3 regions of the Streptomyces sp. NPDC002573 genome follow, and region 3 is predicted to be linked to each of the others. Evidence: riboswitches for the same ligand, from Rfam matches in the RefSeq annotation. Region 3 holds a riboswitch; each other region holds the start of a gene.
What was found. A riboswitch is a leader RNA that binds a small molecule or an ion and turns the genes downstream of it on or off. The one in region 3 is predicted to bind cyclic di-AMP.

Region 1 (5,402 bases), on a different contig from region 3:
CGATGGTCCGCAGGTCCTCCATCAGCGCGTTGAACCGCTTGACCGCGTTCGTCGAGCGGGCCGCCATGCCGTACGCCTCGTCCACGCGGCGCAGCGCCTGAGCGAAACTGACCTTCTCCCGCTGGGACAGGGCGTCGATCATCGCCTCGGCGCGCTCGCCGATGCCCCGCTTCGGCACGTTCAGGATGCGCCGCAGCGGAACGGAGTCCTCTGGGTTCGCCAGCACCCTCAGATAGGCGAGGACGTCCCGGACCTCCTTGCGCTCGTAGAAGCGGACGCCACCGACGACCTTGTAGGGCAGGCCGACGCGGATGAAGACCTCTTCGAAGACACGGGACTGGGCATTGGTGCGGTAGAAGACGGCGACGTCGCCCGCCTTGGCCTCGCCCCGGTCGGTGAGGCGGTCTATCTCGTCGGCGACGAACTGCGCCTCGTCGTGCTCCGTGTCGGCGACATAGCCGGTGATCCGCGCGCCCGCGCCCGCGTTGGTCCACAGGTTCTTGGGACGGCGCGACTCGTTGCGCTCGATGACCGCGTTGGCGGCACTCAGGATCGTCTGTGTGGAGCGGTAGTTCTGCTCCAGGAGGATCGTGGTGGCGTCCGGGTAGTCCTCCTCGAACTGGAGGATGTTGCGGATGGTGGCGCCGCGGAAGGCGTAGATCGACTGGTCGGCGTCACCCACGACGCACAGCTCGGCAGGCCGGAGGTCGTCCTCGCCCGGCGGCACGTCCACGGGGTGCCCGGAGGTGCCGACCAGCTCGCGGACCAAGGCGTACTGCGCGTGGTTCGTGTCCTGGTACTCGTCGACGAGGACATGGCGGAAGCGGCGGCGGTAGTGTTCGGCGACGTCCGGGAAGGCGCGCAGCAGGTTGACCGTCGTCATGATCAGGTCGTCGAAGTCGAGGGCGTTCGCCTCGCGGAGCCTCGACTGGTACAGCGCGTAGGCCTGGGCGAGGGTCTTCTCGAAGCCGTCGGCGGCCTGGGCTGCGAAGTCCTCCTCGTCGATCAGCTCGTTCTTCAGGTTGGAGATCTTGGCGCTGAACGACTTGGGCGGGAACCGCTTGGGGTCGAGGTCCAGGTCGCGGCAGACGAGCGCCATCAGCCGCTTGCTGTCGGCGGCGTCGTAGATCGAGAAGGAGGACGTGAAGCCGAGCTTCTTGCTCTCGCGGCGCAGGATGCGGACGCACGCGCTGTGGAACGTCATCACCCACATCGCGTTCGCGCGCGGGCCGACGAGTTGCTCGACGCGCTCCTTCATCTCGCCCGCGGCCTTGTTGGTGAAGGTGATCGCGAGGATCTGCCCGGGATGCACGCCCCGCTCGGCCAGCAGATAGGCGATGCGGTGGGTGAGCACCCGGGTCTTGCCGGAGCCGGCGCCGGCGACGATGAGCAGGGGGGAGCCGGCGTGCACGACCGCCGCGCGCTGGTTCTCGTTCAGCCCCTCGACCAGGGCCCGGGGGTCGAGGACCGGGCGGGGCGCGCCGTCGCGGTAGTGGGTGTCCCGGGTCGGCGGCACGTCGAAGTGCCCGCCGAACAGATCGTCCGGAACCGGCTCCGGAGCGTGATCGTCCTCGGGCGGCGGGGGCTCCCCCTCCGGGGCCGAGTCGGCCTGGAGGTCCGCCAGGAAGCTGTCGTCAAAGAGGCTGCTCATCGCTCTCCGAGTCTAGGGTGCCCCACCGACAACCGACCGCCGTCCCGGAAACTCCACACTCGGACCGGCTCCGCGCCTCACCTGTCACCATACGGGCCTGCCTGCTCACGGTACGCGCCCGAAGCGAGGGTCTGTAGTCAAGATCACGGAAATGTATCGGGCATATCACGCATCAACCTTCACAGGAGCCACAACAGTTGGCTAGCGTGCCGGGCGGGCCGCACGACCCCCACCGGCGAACGTCGCCGGGTCGCGCGGCCTCCGCCGAGTCCGGTGCGCCCTGCGGCAGCCGGAGCCGGGGACCCACCCGACCTGGGGTGAATCGGCCACGCGTCCTGGGGGACTTGGCCGTAGGGCACACACCTTCCGAACCACCCGCCCGAACCCGACAGCTAACCCGGTAGGCGGTGTACGGAAGGAGACGCCTTTCATGGCGCCGCACCGCAAGTCCCGCCCCTCGGGCCCACGCATCGCGGGCATACGCACCCCCGCCCTCGCGACGGCGGCCCTGACCTCCGTGGCGCTGCTCTCGCAGACGGCCCAGGCCGCCCCCTCCACCGACGGCAGACCCAGCATCGAGGAGGTCGAGAAGAAGGTCGACGACCTCTACCGCCAGGCGGAGTCGGCCACCGAGAAGTACGACGCCGCCAAGGAGCGATCGGCCGAGCAGCGCAGGCACGTCGACAAGCTCCTCGACGACGTGGCCCAGCGCACACAGAAGCTCAACGACGCGCGCGAGGAGCTCGGTTCGTTCGCCGCCGCGCAGTACCGGACCGGGGAGGCGGCCCCCGACACGGCCACCTTCCTGCTGGCCGACAACCCCCAGGACTACTTCGACCAGACACAGCTGATGAGCCGGCTCACCGGCCGTCAGAAGGAAGCGGTCGACCAGTACGCCACCGCCCAGGCCGCCACGATGAAGAAGCGGCAGGAGGCCGCCGACAGCCTCCGGACGCTCGACGAGTCGCAGACGGCCCTGCGGACGGCCAAGACGGACGTCCAGGACAAGCTCTCCGCCGCACGCCGGCTGCTGTCCGACCTGAACGCCCAGGAGAAGGCGCGGCTCGCCGCGCTCGAGAAGAAGAAGCAGGAGGAGGCCCAGCGCCAGGCGGAGGCGCTGGCCCGGCAGCAGGCGGCCCAGCAGAAGGCGGCCCAGCAGCAGTCCTCGTCGAGCACCTCGAGCGGCTCCTCGGGGTCCTCCACCACGGCCCCCTCCGCGGGGTCCACCGCGACGGGCTCCTCGTACGCCACGAAGGCGGAGAAGGCCCTCGCCTTCGCCCGCGCGCAGATCGGCAAGCCGTATGTGTGGGGCGCGACGGGCCCCGGGTCCTACGACTGCTCGGGCCTGACCCAGGCAGCCTGGAAGGCCGCCGGGGTCACGCTGCCGCGCACCACGTACGACCAGGTGAACGTCGGCACGACGGTGCCGCTCGCCGACGCCCAGCCGGGCGACCTGATCTTCTTCTACGACGACATCAGCCACGTAGGCATGTACATCGGCAACGGCATGATGATCCACGCCCCCAAGCCGGGCGCCTATGTCCGCGAGGAGTCGGTCTACTACGGCGGCGCGTCGATCATCCACAGCGTGGTGCGACCGGCCTGAGTCCTACGGCGCCGGGTGCCGCGGGCGGCACCCGGCGCACGAGGTCGTCTGCGGGGTTCACGCGCGCGTGGGGTTGTTTTCGGGCTCCACGCGCGCGTGGCCCGTACGCAAGCCGGGCGCGCGTCCTTAGCATCGGGCGCATGTCTGGCACCTCCGCGCTCCGCACCCGGTGGGCGCAGCGTCCGCCCGCCACCGGGGCCGCCGTGATGGCGACCGGCATCCTGTCGATCGGGCTGCACCAGGCCGGGTACGAGCTGCTCTCCCGTATCGCCCTCGTGCTGGCGGGCGTCGCCTGGCTGGGAGTGGCCGCCGTCATCGCACTGCGGCTGCTGGGGGCGCGCCTGGAGTGGCCGGTCAACTCCCCGGCCGCGCTCGCGGTGGTCCCGGCCACCACCGTGCTGGGCACCCGGTTCGCGCTCCTGGGCCGGCCGCAGCTCGCCGAGGCGCTCTTCGTACTGGCCCTCGTGCTGTGGGCGGTTCTGGTCCTCCCGGTCGTACAGGACTGGGAGCGCGGTATGTCCGGGGTGGTGTTCCTCGGCTGTGTGGCGGCGGAGGCGATCGCGGTGCTCGGGGCGGTGCTGGCCGCGGCCCTACGGGTGCCCTGGATCGCCCATCTGGCGCTGGTGTTCTTCTGGTTCGGGCTGGTGTTCTACCTGATCGGGCTGTGGTGCTTCGACCGGCGACAGGTGGCGGTCGGCGCGGGCGACCAGTGGGTGGCGGGCGGTGCGGTGGCCCTTTCCGCGGTGGCCGGGACACGGCTGATCCGCGCCGCCCACTCCGGCCTCTACCTCTGGAACGTCGACGACACCGGCGTCCTGCGGAGCGTCACCATCGCCCTCTTCGCCCTCGCCTTCGCCTGGTACTGCGTACTGGCGACGGCCGAGCTGCGCCGGCCACGCCCCGGTTACGACGTACGGCGGTGGTCGACCGTCTTCCCGATGGGGATGACGGCGGTGGCGGCGCTGTCCGTGGCCGGCGCCCTCAACGCGTCCTGGCTGCGCGGCCCCGGTCAGGTGCTGCTGTGGATCGCGGTGGCCGTCTGGTGCGCGGTCCTCGTGGGAGCCGCCGGGTCCCTCGCGGGCAGCGTCAGGTCCACAGCACGGCGATGAAGATGTTCACCGTGGTCAGCGCGCCGACCAGGGCGAAGAGGGGCTTCTCGACCCGCTCCTCGTCGCGCTTCACATAGACCAGGCCGAGGATCACGATCAGCAGGGCCAGCTTGATGCCGATCTTGATGGTGTTGATGTGGTGGTGCTCGGCCTGATTGAGGCCGACCAGCGCCACGCCCGTGACCAGCATGGTCAGCGCACCGTGCAGCATTCCGGGCACGAAGCGGGCCGTGCCCCGGCCCATCGCCTTCATCTGGGTCAGGAAGCCGCCGAGGAGCGCGGCGATGCCGACGATGTGCAGGCCGACGAAGAGATGGATGAGTACGTCCATGAAGCCGGAGCCTAGTGAGGGACACGGAAGACTCTGACACCGGGCCACGGGGTGTGACGGCGGCTACAGCGGTGCGAGCTCCGGGAGGTGGCACCGGGACACCGTGAGCGCGCATATATGCGGCCTATAGCACTCCGCGATGTCCCTGTGTCGCGGAACTACCGCATCGGTCATCGCACAGTGTGAAGTCGGCGGCCTCGGAACGGGATCGCGCTCGCATACGGTCACCGTCAGTCCGCTAGAGCCACTTCCGTACATTGCGTCACGGTGCGGTCACGGTCCGGTTTAGCGTCCTCCACCAGGTGACCGGCTCCCCACAGCCGCCCGCGCCAGGGCGGCCGCCGGAGACCACCGCCGAGAAGGTCCGGCGGCGGCCTGCTCCCCCTGTGCGGGCCGCCGCCGGACGCGTGGTCGCCCCGGCGGTCGTAGGAAAGGACGTGACGGTTCAGGTGGCAGCGCACCGAAAACCCAGGCAGCGTTCGCTCGGCGGGACCACGGTCCGGACCGCCGTCACGATCGCCCTCGCGGGAGCGGCGACCGCGACCGGCTTCGACGGCACCGGATATGCCGAGCCCCCGCTCTCCCCGGCCCAGGCCAAGGCCGAGGTCGACCGGCTGTACCGGGAGGCGGAGGTCGCGACCGAGAAGTACGACGGGGCGAAGGAGCAGGCGGCCGGCGCCCAGCGACGACTCAGCGCGCTGCGGG
Region 2 (5,402 bases), on a different contig from region 3:
GCATCCATCTCGGCCCCGCACTGGTGATCGCGCCCGCGCTCACGTCCTCGTTCGCCGGGCCCCGGCTGACCGGCCTGGTCGGGGCGCTCGCTGTGCTCGCGCAGGTCATCATCGCCGTCCTGCACGGCGGGCTGGGCACCACCAACCACATCGTGCAGATCCTCACCCTGTCCGTGCTGTCGGTGATGATCGTGGTCTACCGCGCCATCCGGGACCGGCACCGTGAACAGCTGGCCCAGGTCCGGTCGGTGGCCGAGGCCGCACAGCATGTCCTGCTGTGGCCACTGCCGGAGCACATCGGTCCGTTGCGGGTGGCGTGCCTGTACCTGGCGGCCGAGGACGAGGCGCAGATCGGCGGCGACCTGTACGCCGCCACCCGGGCCGACAGCAGGGTGCGCGTCCTGATCGGCGACGTACGCGGCAAGGGGCTCTCCGCCATCGGCGAGGCCGCCCTGCTGCTCGGAGCCTTCCGTGAGGCGGGCCACCGGCAGTCGTCGCTGCCGGATCTGGCCGCCACCCTGGAGCAGAGCGTGATCCGCTATCTGGCCGACTTCGAGCCGCCCGAGGAAATGGGCGAACGCTTCGCCACCGCCCTGCTGATGGAGATCCCCGACGGGGACCCGATCACCCGTATGACCAGTTGCGGGCATCCTCCGCCACTGCTGCTCAGTCCTGGGCACGTGGTCACCGTCCCGAGCGTGCACCCCGCACCCCCGATGGGGATCGGATCGGCGCACCCGGACGACTACCACCTGGACGTGTTCTCCTTCGAGCCCGGCGACACCCTCCTGCTCTACACCGACGGCGTCATCGAGGCCCGCGACGCCGCTGGCCGCTTCTATCCGCTCGCGGACCGCGTCGCCCAGTGGACCGAGGAGAACCCCGAGACGCTGCTGCACCGCATCCGTCGTGATCTGCTCGCCCACACCGGCGGGCGCCTGGACGACGACGCCGCGCTCATCGCGCTGCACCGGACGCCCAGCGTCCATCACGGGCGTCCGCACCAGCGGATCATTCACGCCGACGGCTTCCGTCACCGTCCGCAGAACCAGCCGCAGGGCGGGTGATGCACCCCCGGTCCCGCAACCTCAGGTGGTGAAGGGGGTGGAGGGACCCGGAGGGGTGGGCGTGGATGCCGGCTCGGACGTCGGGCGGGCCTCGGCGGCATGGCTCGACAGGACCAGTTCCTTCGCCCTGCGGAACTCGTCGTCCGTGATGTCGCCGCGGGCGCGGATCTCGGAGAGCCTGGCGAGTTCGTCGACGCTGCTGGTGGGCCCGCGGGTGCCGGCGGTCTCGCGGATGTAGTCGTCGACGGCGCGTTGCTGCGCCCGGGCCTGGGCCAGCTCCCGGCGCCCCATCTCCCTGCCGCGCACGATGACGTACGCGAAGACGCCGAGGAAGGGCAGGACGAGACAGAAGACCAGCCAGCCGGCCTTGGCCCAGCCGCCCATGGAGTCGTCGCGGAAGATGTCGAGGACGACCCGGAAGAGCAGGACGAACCACATGACCCACAGGAAGAACCACAGCAGCGTCCAGAAGGCGCTCAGCAGGGGGTAGTCGTACGCGAGGTACGTCTGTGTGACCATTTCCTCCTCCGTTCCGGGCATGCGCCCCGACAGCGGCCCCTGGGGCCTTCAGGGTGCCCCCGGCATCCGGCGGCGGGCCTCACCCGGGGCGGGTGAGCGGGCACGGTCACCCCCACTCCGGCAGCCGACGCATCTCCACGACATGCAGTCCGAGGGACTGGCAGCGGGCCAGCAGCTCGTACACCTGCGCATCGTCGAGGACGGGCCCGAACAGAAGGGTCTGGCCGGACATCGTGACGTGCTCCAGCTCGGGAAACGCCTGGGCCAGCGTCTCCGACATCTGCCCGTCGACACGGATCTCATAGCGCATGGGCTGCTCTCTCGCGGATGGCCTGGGGGCGGGCGACGTGCGCCTCTCCCCGTGATGGTCCGCTCCGATGCGCCCCCGCACCTCACCTGGTGCAGGTGAACCGTCCCGCCGTCAGTCCTTCACCGCGATCTTGAACACGATGATCAGCAGACCGATCAGCAGGTTGATCGTGGCGGACACGGCCACCAGGCGCCAGGAGGCCCCGGCATGGCGTGCGGCGGCGGCCGACCAGCCCATCTGCCCGGCCACGGAGACGGAGAGCGCCAGCCAGACCGTGCCCCGCAGGTCCAGGCCCAGCAGCGGGCTGACGGCGACCGCAGCGGTCGGCGGGACGGCGGCCTTGACGATCGGCCACTCGTCACGGCACACATGGAGAACGGTCGCGCGGTCCAGACGCGGCTGCGCCAGGCGGGCGCCGAACAGCTGGGCGTGCACATGCGCGATCCAGAACACCACGCCGGTGCTCATCAGCAGCAGCATCAGTTCGCCCCGCGGCACCGGGCCGTGGGCACCGGCCCCGACCACCACCGAGGCGGCGAGCAGGGAGCCGTAGACACCGCCGGTGTAGTCGGCACGGGCCCGGCGTTCGGCGACGCGCGCCCGGGCGACGGAGCCGTCCGCCTTGGACCTGCGTCGCATGGGGGATGACATTCCTGATCGCTCCACCTCGTCGTGCCGAAGCACCGGACTCATCGTGCCGAAGCAGCCGAATAACGGAATATCAGAAATACGACGTGAGGGCGCGCATCGGGCACAGGTGTCCCCGGCGGCGCGAGCGAGCCACCCTGCCGGTGCCCGGGGCGCCCGGTGCCGCCCACCCGGCGCGGGAACATCTTCGCGCTCCGTTCCGCCCGAAAGGCGACGCCCGGACGAGGAGCCGATCAGCGAAAAGCGGAGCTCGATGGGAACGCCCAGACGAAAATCACACTTAGGTATCGGACATTTCGCGCTTCAATCTTCACGCCAGCCACACAAGTTGGCTAAGTTGACGACTAGGCCAAGCGACTCCCTCCGGCGAACCTCGCCGGGTTGCACGGCCTCCGCCGAATCCGGTGCACCTTGACCACAACCGGAACCGGGGACCCAACCGACCACGGGGTGAATCGGCCCAACTGCCGTCGAGGCAGGGGCCGTAGGGCATACCTTCCGGATTCGTCCGCCCGAACCCGTCAGCTAACCCGGTAGGCGGAGCACGGAAGGAGTACGACCCCATGGCGCCGGAGCGAACCCCGGGCCCAGGAGGCTTCGACCTCCCCGGCAGGCGCAGGTTCACCGAGGACGACGCGCCGAGCCGCGCCGAGGTCCAGCAGCGGATCCACAGCCTGTACGACCGGGCGGAGACCGACAGCGGAACCTTCAACGCGACGCGCGCGGTGGCGACGGGGACGCAGCGGCGCGCCGATCCGGTACTCGACAGGGATCGCCGACGCGCCGATCCCGCCCTCGACGACGTGGCCCGGCAGTGGTTCGAGTCGGCGCGCCTGAGGCTGGGCCCGACCGTTCCGGCCGCGCTGCCGCGCGACAGGATGCCGGACAGGCCGTCCGCGGGCCGGACCTCGGAGCCGGCGAGTCTTCCGGTGAGCGACCTCGTCGTCCTCCTGCGCGAGCTGGGCCTGGCCGACCGGCCCGACCGCGAACTCACCGCCGGCCCGGCCGCGCGCCCCGTGGCGGAGCTGACCGCCGCTGCCGTGGCGGAACCGGCCGCGGGCCCCGCCGCGGAGCTGACCGCGGGACCCACTGCGGAGCTGACCGCCGGCCCCGTGGCCGCGCTGCCCGCCGCCCCGGCGAGGCTGCCGGAGATTCCCCAGGTCATGCCGGGCCTGGCAACCGAGCCCGAGTCGTCCGTCCCCGAGACCGCCAAGGAGCACACGCGGCAGCGGCTCTCCGCGGCCCGTGACCTGCTGGCCCAGCGGTCCGCGCGGCAGGGCACGCCGTCCCCGGCGGTCGAACCCCCGCCCGCGACGGACGCCTGGCGCCCTGCGGACGCACAGGACGGCCTGGCGGTCCAGGAGGCCTGGCAGCGGCAGCAGCCCGCCGGCCTCGGCATGGACTTCCCGGCCGCCTCCCCCGGCACAGGCCTTCCCGCCGCCGTCCCGGCGGCTCCCCTCGCACCGGATCCGCTGACGGACCCTCAATTCGCCACGGGGACCATGCCGTTGCCCGCGGCCCCCCAGGCGTTCCCGACCATGGAACCCTGGCCCGCCACCGTCGGCCAACTCCCCACCCCCGAACCCTTCCTCCCCACCCCGGAACCGTTCCTCGCCGCCCTGCAGCCGTTCCCCACCACGGAACCCCTGCCCGCCGCACCTCAACTCCCCGTCCCCGAACCGTTCCTCGCCATTCCCCAGCCCTTCCTCACCGTCGAACCGCTGCCCGTCGCCGAGGCCGTTCCCGGCGCCGGACTCCCCCTGGGGACGGGCGCGGCGCAGGAGCCGGGGTACGACACGAAGTACGCGAAGGCGGTCGCCTTCGCCCGTGCTCAGCTCGGCAGGCCCTGCCTCTGGGGCGCGGCCGGACCCGAGTCGTACGACGCCGCCGGTCTCATCCAGGCCGCCTGGAGGGCTGCCGGGGTGACTCTCCCGCGTGCGGCCCGCGACCAGTCGGTGGTCGGCACGGTGGTCCCCCTCACCGACATCCAGCCCGGTGACCTCGTGTTCTTCAACCCGGACGCGGGCCATGTCGGCCTGTGCACCGGCAACGGCATGATGATCCACGCCCCGGGCCCGGGCGCCTTCATCCGCGAGGAGGCGGTGCTCTACGCGGGTGAGGCGGCGATCCACAGCGTGCTGCGTCCCGTGTGACGCGACCCGGGGGCGGGCGAGCTCGGTTCGCCCCCCGGCGACGTAGCCGGACCCCGTCCGGGGGCTCGTCGGCGACCGTTGGTCGATCACCGGTGGCGGAGTGTGCCCGAAGGGGCGTCCCGGTGGCTGCCGCGAGCGTTTCACCTGCGCGTTCGGACCGGTCACGCGGCGGCCGTCGGCATTGCGGCAGGCGGATTCGCGTAGCAGCGTAGGGGATGTGAAAGGCCCGGGTTTCGAGCGGATCCACCGGAACGGGGACCGGCGAGGCTGGCTCAGCGGCGCGCCACCCCCTTGGTGGGTGAAGGTGCTGCCCGTGGTCCTGCTGATCATCGTCGGCATCGTCAGCCTGGTCACACCCTCGCCGCTGGACATCGGATTCCTTCTGGGAGCCATCCCGCCCCTCGCCGTCCTGTCCTACGGGCCCGCCGCCACCGCCACACTCGGCCTTCTCGTCGTCGGGCTGCAACACACCCGCGTCTTCCACCTGGACCGGCCGGGCAGCACTGACCTGCTCACCATCAGCTTCGTAGCCGTGCTGAGCGTGTTCGTGTCGTATGTGCGCAGCCATCGCGACGCCCAGCTCAACGTCGAACGCACGGTCGCGGAGGCGGCCCAGAACGCGCTGGTCCCCCCGCTGCGCGAGCAGGTGGGGCCGGTCCACTGCGCGGGTCTGTACCGGGCGGCCCAGCGCGGGACGCTCGTCGG
Region 3 (5,402 bases):
TCGTGTGCGGCGCGATAGGCGGCGGCCAGCTCCGGGTCGGTCCCGAGGCGCTCCGTCATCTCCTTCATGACGCCGTTGGCCTCCAGCGTGCCGATCGCCGAGGCGGCGCGCGGACACGTCAGGTAGTACGTCGTCGGGAAGGGGGTGCCGTCGGGGAGCCGCGGCGCCGTCTCCACGACGTCCGGCTGCCCGCACGGGCAGCGGTGCGCGATCGCGCGCAGCCCGCGCGGTGTGCGGCCGAGCTGCTGCTGGATGGCCTCGACATCCGCGTCCGTGGGCTCGGTGGGCGGGGTGGGCGGCGGGGGCGTTTCCATGCGGTACGAAGTCTCTCTTGGTCTCTCTTGTGTCCCTGCCGGGCTCCGGCAGGTACGGCGGGCGGGGTCCGGCGGGTTCACCGGTCCGAGGCGTCGGCCTTGTCCACCCCGTCCCAGACACCGGTGTACCAGGGGCGTGCGAAGGCCGTCCGGTGCACGCGGGACTGCCTGGCCGGGTCCGGGTCGACCACGATGTACCCGGTCTCACCCGGCATCACATAGTGCAGCCGCTGCCGGATCTGCTGCTCCGCGTACGCGTCGTCCTGCCAGCGCGCCTTGAGGTCGCGCAACTGCTCGACCCGGTTGCGGGCCTCCTGGCGCTGCCGCTCCAGGCCGGCGATCTGGGCACGCTGGGAGACGTACTGCCGTATCGGGTACGCGAGCGCCACGATCAGCGAGCACAGCACCAGGGCGAGCAGCGCGGCCCGGCCCGTGAGCCGGGAACGGCGGGCCTGCCGTCTGGTCTGGGAACGGTAGACCCGGGCCGCCGTCTGCTCGCCGAGCAGCCGCAGCCTGGTCGCGGTGGAGAACCGGTCACGGTCCTTCACGGCCATGTCTTCCGCCTCCCCTTCACACGTGCGTACGTCCCCGCACACGGTACGGGACCGCGTACGGGGACGTACGGACGACTGGCTAAGGCGTTGCCCTGCGTGCTCAGCCCTTGAAGCGCGGGAACGCGCTGCGGCCGGCGTACACCGCGGCGTCGTCGAGGATCTCCTCGATGCGCAGCAGCTGGTTGTACTTGGCGACGCGCTCCGAGCGGGCCGGGGCACCGGTCTTGATCTGGCCGCAGTTGGTGGCGACGGCCAGGTCGGCGATGGTGACGTCCTCAGTCTCGCCGGAGCGGTGGGACATCATGCACTTGAAGCCGCTGCGCTGGGCCAGCTCGACGGCGTCGAGGGTCTCGGTCAGCGAACCGATCTGGTTGACCTTGACCAGCAGGGCGTTGGCGGTGCCCTCCTCGATGCCACGGGCGAGGCGCTCGGGGTTGGTGACGAACAGGTCGTCGCCGACGAGCTGGACCTTGTCGCCGAGGCGGTCGGTGATGACCTTCCAGCCGGCCCAGTCGTCCTCGAACAGCGGGTCCTCGATGGAGACGAGCGGGTAGGCCGCGACGAGCTCCTCGTAGTACTCCGTCATCTCGGCGGCGGAGCGCTCCTTGCCCTCGAAGAGGTACTTGCCGTCCTTGTAGAACTCGGAGGCGGCGACGTCGAGGGCGAGGGCGATCTGCTCACCGGGGACGTACCCGGCCTGCTTGACGGCCTCGAGGATGAGGTCGAGGGCCTCGCGGTTGGAGCCGAGGTTCGGGGCGAAGCCGCCCTCGTCGCCGAGGCCGGTGGACAGGCCCTTGCCCTTCAGCACCTTCTTGAGGGTGTGGTAGACCTCGGTGCCCCAGCGCAGGGCCTCGGAGAAGGACTCCGCGCCGATCGGGGCGATCATGAACTCCTGGATGTCCACGTTGGAGTCGGCGTGCGAGCCGCCGTTCAGGATGTTCATCATCGGCACCGGCAGCAGGTGCGCGTTCGGGCCGCCCAGGTAGCGGAAGAGCGGGAGGTCGCTGGCCTCGGAGGCGGCGTGGGCCACGGCGAGGGAGACGCCGAGGATGGCGTTGGCGCCGAGCGAGCCCTTGTTGTCGGTGGCGTCCAGGTCGAACATCGCCTGGTCGATCAGGCGCTGCTCGGTGGCGTCGTAGCCGACGAGCTCCGGGCCGATCTGCTCGATGACCGCGAGGACGGCCTTCTCGACACCCTTGCCCTGGTAGCGGTTGGGGTCGCCGTCGCGGAGCTCGATGGCCTCGAAGGCGCCGGTGGAGGCGCCGGACGGAACGGCGGCACGACCCGTGCTGCCGTCGTCGAGGCCGACCTCGACCTCGACCGTGGGGTTGCCTCGGGAGTCCAGGATTTCCCGGGCTACGACGACGTCGATGGACGGCACGAGCATCTCCTTCGTGGAATGTGACGCTGAAAGTGCGGGGCTGGTGTGCCTTGCGACTAGAGCCTAACCGTCCCGGGGCATCGGCCAGCCGACCGACCGTCCCGCGGACAGGGTGACGGTACACATTGTTCGATCCCGGAACAAAGAGCGGGTGACGAAGAAGGGACGCCGAAGCAAAGAGCCCCGCTCCGATGCGTTCGGGGGTATACGCATCGGAGCGGGGAGCCCGTGGGGACGGGGGCGGTCCTCAGGGGGTGCCGACCGTGAGGGGCGCGGCTCGGGGGAGGCCGCGGGCCGACCGCCGGACAGCCGTCACTTCAGGTGCAGCTGCTGGCCCGGGTAGATGAGGTCGGCGTTCTCGACAATGTCCTTGTTCAGCTGGAACAGCTTCTCCCAGCCGCCCTGGACGTGGTGCTTCTCGGCGATCGAGCTGAGGGTGTCGCCCTTGACCACCTTGTACTCGCCGTCGCCCTTCTTGACCTTCTTGCCGGTCGGCGTGGTGACGGTCTTCTTGGCGGCCGGACGCTGCGCGGAACGGTTGGCCGCCTGCGGCTCGGTCGAGCGGGTGGTGGTGCTCTTCACGGAGTTGCCGGAACCGGTGGAGCTGCCCGTGGAGGCCGCGGCGCCGTTGTAGGGGGCGCTGGTCAGACCGGTGCCGCAGACCGGCCAGGCACCCTTGCCCTGACCCCCGAGGACCTTCTCGGCGACGGCTATCTGCTCGCCCTTGGAGGCCAGGTCGGCGCGCGCGGCGTAGGCGGTGCCGCCGTACGCGGCCCAGGTCGAGTTGGTGAACTGCAGGCCGCCGTAGAAGCCGTTGCCCGTGTTGATGGACCAGTTGCCGCCGGACTCGCACTGCGCGACGGCGTCCCACTGGGAGGCGGTGGCGGCGGAGGCGCTGCCGGCCGCCATCAGCGGGCCGGCGACGGCGGCGCCGGTGACACCGGCGAGCGCGATGGCGCGGACGGCCTTGGACGGACGGCGGTGCTTTCCCTTGCCGGAACACAGCATGGTTCGATCCCCTCACCGACGCCTGCGAGGTGAGCTGTCGGGTTCGGGCCGGTTGAGTTGCCCGGCCGCACGCCTCCCCGGCGCGCGGCTCCACCCCTAGCCGCACCCGGTCAACTCCCGGGCGCGGCACTTACCTTGGGTCCCCCGCTCCTGCCTACGGCGCTCGAAGCGTCGACTGTTCCCGCACGGCCGCTGGCAGGATTCGGCGTTGCGACCGTCGGGGCCCGCTGTGGCGAGCGGTCACGACCGTAAGCAGGCGACGCGCCGAATTTCAAAGACGATCAGGGCTTATGAGACTCATATCTCACTCTCGCCAAACCGGACATTCAGCGCGAAGCGGGGCGTGAAATGGCGCCGTCGGGACGGCAGTTCGGACGACTGCTCAGGACTCGTCGCCGGCCAGTCCAGCCGTCACCACAAGGCTCAGACCGGGCATGATGTGGTTGGGGTCGGCGCCGATCTCCTGCTTGTTCGCGTCGTACAGCGCGTGCCAACCACCCTTGAGGTCAAGGAAGTCGGCGATGCCCGACAGGGTGTCTCCGAGACGGACTAGGTACGAGTCGTCGGCGGTCTCGCGCCCGGCAGCGGAGCCGCGCGAGGCATGACGGCCGGCCGACTCGCCGCTGCGGCCGTCCGTGTCGCCCTCGTCGGCACTGTCGCCGCGGTGGCGGCCGGCACCCGAGGCCGAAGACGCCCCGTTCTGCGCGACCTTGTCCGACTGGTCGCTCTTCGTCGTGGCCGAGAGCGTGCCGAGCAGGTCGTCCGATCCGTTGCCGTCCTCGTCGTCCCCGGTCGAGTCGTCCGTCGCCGTCGAGGACGACGGGGAGGACGGCGAGGTCGAGGGGGAGTCGGAGTCGGACGAGGAGGGAGAGGAGGAGGACGACGGCGACCCGGAGGAGGACGGGGACGACGAAGGCGACGTCGACGGCGAGTCCGACGAGCCCGACGGCTTGGCCGAGTCCGATGCTCCCGACGAATGGTGCGACTTGGACGAGTGGGATTCGTCAGACGTATCGGACGACCCGAAGCCGACCCCGGTGTCCGAGAAGAAGACGGCGCCGCCGCCGGAGGGGTGGTCGCCCACGCCCGTGTCGACGTCCGCCGCGGCCTTGTCCTGGCCCAGGCCGGCGACCGTGCCGCAGGTACCGAACGCGGAGACGCCTCGCTTGTCCAGGATCTTCTCGGCGACTGCGATCTGCTGGGAGCGGCTCGCCTGGTCGGGACTGGTGGCGAACTCGAGGCCGCCGTACTTGTCCCAGTCCTCCTGCGTCAACTGGAGTCCGCCGTAGCGGCCGTTGTCGTGGTCGGCGCTCCAGGCGCCACCGCTCTCGCACTCCGCGACCCGGTCCCAGGTCGTGCCGCTGGCCGCGCTCGCGCCGGTGGCGGCCAAGAGCGGGATGGCGATCGCTGAGCCGGTGACCCCTGCGGCGACAAGAAGTGCCGGAGCCTGGCGGGGGCGACGGTGTCGACCGTTCCCGGAGAGCATGCGGTTGCCTTTCACACGACAGCAGGGGCCGACGCGGCGGATGTGGAGTTCCGCCTCGTTGATGCGTGAAGGTATCCGCAGCGGATCACTTGTCACAAGTTAATGCAGCACAGATCACGTGAAGATTACGGAGCTGAGAAACTGTCACTTTTCTGTGACCATCGGCGTGTCCGCCACCTCATTCCGCGGCACCGGCGGTACGGCGGTGATCTTCCTCCGGAATCAGGGTGAACTCCACCGGAAGCGTGCGCAATCCGCGCATAATGAGCCCTCCGCGCCAGCGCAAATCGGTGGAATCCACCGCGAGTCGCAGGTCCGGGAGACGGGTGAGGAGCGTGGCGAGGGCGGTCTGTCCCTCCAGCCGGGCGAGGGGCGCACCGAGGCAGTAGTGGATCCCGTGCCCGTAGCCGAGGTGCTGATTGTCACGGCGGGAGAGATCGAGCACATCGGGCTCGGTGAACCGCTCAGGGTCCCGGTCCGCGGCGGCGAGCACCACGAGGACGGGATCACCGGCGGCGATGTCCCGCCCGCCGATGGAGAGCGGCCGGGTCGCGAACCGCCACGTGGCCAGCTCGACCGGGCCGTCGTAGCGCAGCAGTTCCTCGACGCCGGTCTCCAGCAGGTCCCTCTCGCCGCAGCTGAGCGAGGTCTGGAGGCGG

Region 1: another riboswitch for cyclic di-AMP. It lies ahead of ACFYX0_RS00910 (NlpC/P60 family protein); the one in region 3 lies ahead of ACFYX0_RS10975 (transglycosylase family protein).
Region 2: another riboswitch for cyclic di-AMP. It lies ahead of ACFYX0_RS15895 (NlpC/P60 family protein); the one in region 3 lies ahead of ACFYX0_RS10975 (transglycosylase family protein).

The regions. Positions count from the first base shown of each region.
Region 1 covers NZ_JBIARC010000001.1:199,885-205,286, forward strand. The annotation lists gene pcrA (DNA helicase PcrA) at 1-1,651, opposite strand, end outside; cyclic di-AMP (ydaO/yuaA leader) riboswitch at 1,904-2,073, shown strand; gene ACFYX0_RS00910 (NlpC/P60 family protein) at 2,082-3,257, shown strand; gene ACFYX0_RS00915 (tellurite resistance/C4-dicarboxylate transporter family protein) at 3,398-4,366, shown strand; gene ACFYX0_RS00920 (hypothetical protein) at 4,344-4,697, opposite strand; gene ACFYX0_RS00925 (NlpC/P60 family protein) at 5,147-5,402, shown strand, end outside.
Region 2 covers NZ_JBIARC010000014.1:52,782-58,183, reverse strand. The annotation lists gene ACFYX0_RS15915 (PP2C family protein-serine/threonine phosphatase) at 1-1,067, shown strand, start outside; gene ACFYX0_RS15910 (SHOCT domain-containing protein) at 1,089-1,586, opposite strand; gene ACFYX0_RS15905 (hypothetical protein) at 1,693-1,896, opposite strand; gene ACFYX0_RS15900 (hypothetical protein) at 2,008-2,535, opposite strand; cyclic di-AMP (ydaO/yuaA leader) riboswitch at 2,928-3,100, shown strand; gene ACFYX0_RS15895 (NlpC/P60 family protein) at 3,108-4,697, shown strand; gene ACFYX0_RS15890 (PP2C family protein-serine/threonine phosphatase) at 4,915-5,402, shown strand, end outside.
Region 3 covers NZ_JBIARC010000008.1:149,377-154,778, reverse strand. The annotation lists gene ACFYX0_RS10990 (DUF501 domain-containing protein) at 1-314, opposite strand, end outside; gene ACFYX0_RS10985 (septum formation initiator family protein) at 392-868, opposite strand; gene eno (phosphopyruvate hydratase) at 969-2,255, opposite strand; gene ACFYX0_RS10975 (transglycosylase family protein) at 2,562-3,257, opposite strand; cyclic di-AMP (ydaO/yuaA leader) riboswitch at 3,262-3,429, opposite strand; gene ACFYX0_RS10970 (transglycosylase family protein) at 3,640-4,647, opposite strand; gene ACFYX0_RS10965 (cytochrome P450) at 4,922-5,402, opposite strand, start outside.